2 regions of the Lysinibacillus sp. NPDC093216 genome follow, and region 1 is predicted to be linked to the other one. Evidence: riboswitches for the same ligand, from Rfam matches in the RefSeq annotation. Region 1 holds a riboswitch; the other holds the start of a gene.
The links. Region 1 has a riboswitch for cyclic di-GMP ahead of ACQKOG_RS15330 (methyl-accepting chemotaxis protein). Riboswitches for the same ligand answer to the same signal wherever they lie in the genome.

Region 1 (3,428 bases):
AGGCTTCTGGCCCTAATTGTACATTAAATTCTTGTGCGATTTCATATTTCAATTGATTAACGGCTTCATGTACACCGGGAACTAGAAGCTTATTTGAACTACGATTAGCCATTTATCTCACCTCCTTGTGATTAGAATGGTCGAGAGTTAGCTAATCATACATGTTAAAAAATAAAATGCACATTCTAAATACTATAGTAAAGTAACTTTTGGAAAGCTAACTAAAATTGTGAATGTCTCTGCTATAATAAAGTAATGCTTCAATTTGGATAGGATTATTAGAAGCGCTTTTACAGTTAAAATGGAGGTTTTTTAAAAATGACGAACAATGATATTTTAATCCGTTTAAGATATGCATTAGATATCAAAAATACAGATATGGTTAAAATTTTTCAGCTAGGTGGCATGGACTATACGAAGGAAGAAGTATTGAACATGCTTATTAAAGTTTATGATGAGGAAGAAGCACCAGAAGAATACATTAAATGTAATAATAAAATGGTAGAGGCTTTTTTAAATGGATTTATTACATTTAAACGAGGTCCGCAAAAGTCTAAGTCTGGTCAACCAGAAGGCCCACTACCTGTTTCAGGAAAAGAAAGCCCTAATAATATGCTATTAAAGAAAGTGAAGATTGCGTTAGCCTTAACGAGTGAGGAGATGCTCGATATTTTATATGATGGGGGCGTTAGCGTTTCAAAAGGTGAATTAGGTGCCATTTTAAGAAATCCAAGTCATCGTAACTATAAAGAATGTGGCGATCGCTTTGTGAGAAATTTCTTAAGAGGGCTTACAGATAAATATAGAGATTAAAAACGTCTCCTGTGAATTGTCAAGTGTAAAATTTGATAAAGAATCAATGAATTAATGATTAAAAAAGCAACCGCAATTTTGCAGTTGCTTTTTTTGTGAAAGGTTTTACATAAAATCTCTATTACGATAAAAATATTCTGCAAAAAGCACGTTTTTCTTAGTTGAATGTAGTTGACAGTTTGTGACGAAATTGTGTACACTGAAATTGACATAAAGTTGTCACAAAGAGGAAAAATAAATGTTCACGAACAGAGGGGTGCTTTTATGTTTGGTTTAAACATTTTATTAGTTGCTTTCGCATGTGTTACGATCCCACTTGTTGTTGCTTCAGTGATGTTAGACATTTTTTATGCAGAAAAGAAACAAGTTCGTTTTTCATTACGCCGTACATCTATGTGGTATTCCTGTATGTTTGCTTTATCATTTATACCGTCAGTCTTATACATGACACTAAAATAGATATATCTTTAATTTGAATAATCATTTAGGGGTAATTGATTATTTAAAATTATAGTAGCAGCTACAATATTGCGTTGTAGCTGTTTTTAATTTCTCTGAAGAGAATTGCGGATGAGCCGAGAAAATTATGTAATATTGTTCATTTTATTGTAATAGTAAAATAGTAAATATTATGTGGTTTTTCAACTGGTAACATTGACTACTTTTACCCATTGTGTTAATTTGAGGAGGAAAAAGATGGGCAAATCTACTGAAAGGTAGAGACGCAAAGCTACAGATCTAAGGTAATAAATACTAGGATGGCTGAGCTGCAAAGGAGTACTAGTTAAGTATATATATTGCTAGTCATATTCTTTGATGCCTGTTTCTTTTGAAATAGGTTCTTTTTTTTGCCAAAAATACGATAAAGGAGGAAGTAATAATCATGAAGTTGTTTAAAAATGTTTCATTAAAAAACAAACTTTTACTAACGGTTTCTATTATTGTTTTGCTTCTAATTGCTATTATTACTACGCAAAGTATTAGAGAATTAAACAATCGAATGTCTGTTGATTTAGAACAAGAGTTGAAAAGTGTTGGTTTATTGACAGCTATGAATCTTGATAGTAATGAGGTTAAAGATTTATTGACTGAAAAGGGAGAGACTAATGCTGAATTTAAGAAAATTCAAAAGCAACTCGATAAGATCCAAGAAGAACAAGGTATTATGAGTTGGAGCTATATTTGGGATGTGAAGGACGCAGGTGGCGTTAACCCGATCGGCTATACATCTAATTTGAATGATGTCTATGAAGCGGGTGAAATCTTTACTGATTTAGCAGATGAACATGTAAAAACAGCTAAATTGGCAATTAAAAATAATAGCACTGCTGTAACTGATATTTTCGAAGATCCTTATGGTTCATGGCGAACTGTGTTTACCCCTATTAAAGATGACAATGGCAAGCTTATTGCGTTATTAGGTATCGATTATTCCGCGGACTACATAAATACCATCATTAAAACAAGTGTCATAAAACAAATTGTTATAGCTGTTATTGGAATTTTACTTCTATTAGTTTTACTCTACATAATTATTGATCGTCTATTAAAACCACTTAAGAAAGTAGTGAACGCTGCAAATCAAGTAGCGAATGGGGAATTAGTAAATGTAGATTTAGAAATAACGAAGGACGAAATCGGAAATTTATCTAAATCTATTAATACGATGGTTTCGAATTTACAACATATCATTTTAAATATTAGAAATACATCTGACAACGTTTCTTCTGCTGCTAATCAGCTAACTGTTAATGCAGCGGAAACATATAACAGCTCAACAACTATTGCTCAAGACATGGGACAAATCACGCAAAACGCTGAGGCTTCAATGGTAATGACTGAGGAAACAGCTGCTGCTATGGAAGAAACAGCGACAGGCATCCAGCAAATTGCTGACTCTGCTAATACGGCCGCTGAATCATCTATTTCTGCTTCGCAAGCTTCAGAACGTGGAAATCATGTTGTTCAGCAAGTCATTGCACAAATGGAGTTGATTAATGATTCTGTTGAACAAATCGGTACAACAATAAACGGATTACATATCAATACGAAAAAAATTAGCGATATCGTAAATCTTATTACAGCCATAGCAGATCAAACAAATCTACTAGCATTGAATGCGGCAATCGAAGCTGCTAGAGCTGGAGAGCATGGGAAAGGCTTCGCGGTTGTCGCTGATGAGGTTAGACGATTAGCGGAACAATCATCTCAATCTGCAACGGAAATATACAATTTAATTAGTACTATTCAAGCTGATTCTAACGCCTCTATCACGGTTATGGAAAAAGGGAAAGAAGATGTAAAGGCTGGTATGGAGTTTACAAACGAAGTAGGAGAAATCTTTAAAGAAATTCTCACTTCATCAGAAGAAGTTGCAAGTCAGATACGTGAAATTTCAGCTGCATCTCAACAAATTTCAGCTTCTTCGGAGGAGGTAGCAGCATCTGTTAATAATATTAAGCAATCTGCGGGGCAGTCATCTGAATTCTCAGCGAATGTGTCAAATGCAACACAAGAGCAATTGACGACCATGCAAGAGGTGAAAGAGGCATCTTCTTCATTAGGAAAAACAGCAGAAGAATTACAGGTACTTGTAGCAAAATTCAAATTGGAGA
Region 2 (3,428 bases), on a different contig from region 1:
ATTTCAGCGATAACAGTTGCTTCCAAATGTATTGCACAAATGAAGCTAGGTCGATTAGATGAAGAAACAACAGCAAATATTGGTCGCTTTGAGGGTGGTCAGGCAACAAATATTGTGTGTGACGAAGTAACAATTCTTGCAGAGGCTCGTTCGATCGACAAAGCGAAGCTAGATGCCCAAACGAAGCATATGCAGGAGACGTTTGAGCAAGTCGCTGCTTCATTGGGTGCAAAAGCTGAAGTTGAAGTGAAGCTAATGTATCCTGGATTCCGTGTAACAGAATCAGATAAAGTTGTTCAAGTGGCAATGGCGGCTGTACACAACATCGATCGTACGCCAAAGCTTGGTATTTCAGGCGGAGGTTCCGATGCTAATGTTATTGCGGGCTTTGGCATCCCTACAGTAAATCTTTCTGTTGGGTACGAGGACATTCATACAACAAATGAAAAAATCCCAGTCGAAGAATTAGAAAAATTAGCGGATTTACTTGTTGAAATCGTCAAAGAGTCTGCGAAAAAATAACCACAAAAATCGAGGATGTGAACGAATGGAAAGTGTAAAGGCAGTAGTTTTTGCTTGTGGTACAGAGGAATATGCAGTGCCTGTGGAACAAGCGATTTCGATTGAAAAGTTAGAGCAAGTAACACCGATTCCTCACTTACCTAATTATCTTCTAGGCTTCACAAGAATTCGTGGCGAGCTAGTCCCTGTGCTTGATTTTGAGCGTATTCTATATAATCGTTCTTCTAATGCTGCAACAGCACGGATTATAGTGTTGAACACGGATGTTGTGAATTATGGATTACTTGTAACAGAAGCTCGTGAAATTCTTGATTTTGATGAGTCAGTATTAAAGCAGATGGGACTTGTCAATTATTCAAAAACACGCTACTTTACAGCTGTGGCTAATCTTGAAAATCGTATGATCACATACGTTGACCCGAAGATACTTGTGAATTCATTAGAAGGTATACGTGAAATAATAAATTATTTACACAAAATGCTTGAAAATGAAAAAGAAAACGTAGAGGCATAAGTTTTTGTAGGATTAAATAATTCAATACAACACTTCATGTTGATGTTTTAGACAGAATTACAAATATGTGATTCTGTCTTTCTTTTTAAGTGGCTTCCAAAAGGGAAACTGAATACTCTATGTCGAATATTAAGCTTATCACCAAAACGTGTCGTTGATTTCCATTCCGACAGGTCACTTTCCTTGGGACGTCCGATGAGCTGCATGACAAAGCATAATTATGCATATATCTTTTAATAATTCGTTTTTGAGGAGGTATTTATCATATGGATTCAAAGAAAACGGAAACACCTGAAGAAAAAAGAGAGCATTTAAAACAAAGTGAATTAAAAAACAATCCTACTGGTTCTTTAAACGATGGGATAAATAGGGGAACTAGCGGAAATTTAAATGGTATGGGTTGGAAAGAGACGGTCGTATTAGTTTTAGTGTTATTGATAGGCTACATTATATACAAATTGTTTTTCAGTTAAAGATATCGAAAGGAATCACTGTCTCTAATTTTGCATTCCATAATCTTCAATCGCTACACGTACCTCTTCACTACCATCAATTACTTATTTCTAATATAGTAAAAATAACCTGTCTTCATATTCTCATATTTGAAAGTTATCAATAAAATTATGCGTTTTACCTACAGACATATTCATTCTAACATCGTATTATGTAAGGTAAGAAAAATACTGTAAAAGGCAAACTTCACCGAAAGGGAAGGACGCAAAGCCATGAGTCTAAACACTATTGTAGTGCATGATTGTCAGGTTGCCAGGTTCTGTTCTATGAGCCTCGGTAAATAGAATGGAGATGTAATATATGGTAAGTCGTTCACTAAAAGCAATCATTGCTTTTATAGTAACAATTGTAAGTACGCTAGGATTAACAATGGGGAAGGTAGACGCAATGGCCATGCAAGATAAGGCTACTTGGTTATGGGATACGACAGAGATTGTCGAAGATGAATCAGGGGTACTCTCATTTTTAGAAAGCAAAGATATTAATAAATTATATTTACAAATTAATAGTGATATAGCAAGTAACTATTACAAAAGTTTTATTGATAAAGCAATGGCAAAAGGTATAAAAGTATATGCGTTGGATGGTTCTGCAAGCTGGGTTTCAAAGGAGGGCTATAAAATGCAGGATCAGCTGTTTGATTGGTTACGTACATATAATGAAAATGCAGCAGCCACAGAGCAATTTTCTGGAGTTCATCTCGACGTAGAGCCGTATTTAAATAGTGGTTGGAGCTCGAACCAAGTAAAAACGATTGAATCCTATCAAGTGCTTCTTACTAGAGCGAAAGGGGATACTGATCGATTACATTTGCCATTGGAAGTGGATATGCCATTTTGGTTTGACGAAATTACATACAAAAACCAATTTGGACAAGGGTTACTAGCTGATTGGGTGATTGACCAAGTGGAAAGTGTTTCGATAATGGCTTATCGAGATGCTGCTAAAGACATTATAAATATTGTTGAACATGAAATAAACTATGCAAAAAAAGTAAAAAAATCAATTATTATTAGTGTGGAAACAGGTGCCTCTGATGAAGGGAAAAATATTACCTTCTATGATGATGGAGAAGCCTATATGAATAAACAGTTAGCACAAGTCCATCAACATTATGCCAATAAAAAAAGTTATAATGGTTTTGCCATTCATCATGTTGATAGTTGGATGAATATGCAACCTTAAAAAAATCCTCTCAATTAGTATTAACTTCCTAGGAGAATACCGGCTTAGGATGAAAGAAATTACACCATTCACTACTACAAACAATTTAACTTCTTTCAGCACATTGAGAGCGTCAATCAAAAAGTATTATGTAATTCCCATGAAAGAACGAAATAATCTTTCATTCTCTGTGGTGTATCGCTGGTTTTGGCGCTACATGGATGGCTAACGCAGTAGTTTAATGGAATAAGGAATAATTATAAACAATAAGCCTGTATCTATGATTAAATCTAAGATACAGGTTTTTTATTTCAGCTATAATTGTATGGATCCTTTTTTATGGAATATTTATAAATATTGAACACGCCGATTAGAAGAGAATTTTTGTTAAAATAAATATTTTTTAAAAATTGAACCTATTATGATTTGATAGTCGTCTAATAGCAGAATTTGAAGTAGGTTGAAAGGGAGGGGAGTAGATTGGACAAAGAAGAAAAAGATTTCATTTTAGAAAAAGCGATGATTGAATATGGTAATGAGTTGGTACGATTGGCTTTTTCTTATGTGAAGGATACAGAGATTGCTAAGGATGTGGTTCAAAATACGTTTATCAAATGCTACAAAAACCTTGATTCGTTTCGATTTGACGCACAAATAAAAACTTGGCTATATCGTATAACAATTAACGAATGTAAAGATTATTTGAAAAGTTGGA

Region 2: it holds a riboswitch for cyclic di-GMP, as region 1 does, so the genes downstream of both, ACQKOG_RS19015 (amidase) here and ACQKOG_RS15330 (methyl-accepting chemotaxis protein) in region 1, are expected to answer to the same signal.

What each region holds. Positions count from the first base shown of each region.
Region 1 covers NZ_JBNNVB010000013.1:79,084-82,511, reverse strand. Annotated here, with positions in the region: gene ACQKOG_RS15345 (alpha/beta-type small acid-soluble spore protein) at 1-112, opposite strand, end outside; gene ACQKOG_RS15340 (DUF1456 family protein) at 319-813, shown strand; gene ACQKOG_RS15335 (hypothetical protein) at 1,078-1,272, shown strand; cyclic di-GMP riboswitch class I at 1,503-1,588, shown strand; gene ACQKOG_RS15330 (methyl-accepting chemotaxis protein) at 1,697-3,428, shown strand, end outside.
Region 2 covers NZ_JBNNVB010000020.1:5,840-9,267, reverse strand. Annotated here, with positions in the region: gene ACQKOG_RS19030 (M20/M25/M40 family metallo-hydrolase) at 1-522, shown strand, start outside; gene ACQKOG_RS19025 (chemotaxis protein CheW) at 548-1,036, shown strand; gene ACQKOG_RS19020 (DUF6366 family protein) at 1,303-1,509, shown strand; cyclic di-GMP riboswitch class I at 1,718-1,806, shown strand; gene ACQKOG_RS19015 (amidase) at 1,850-2,734, shown strand; gene ACQKOG_RS19010 (sigma-70 family RNA polymerase sigma factor) at 3,194-3,428, shown strand, end outside.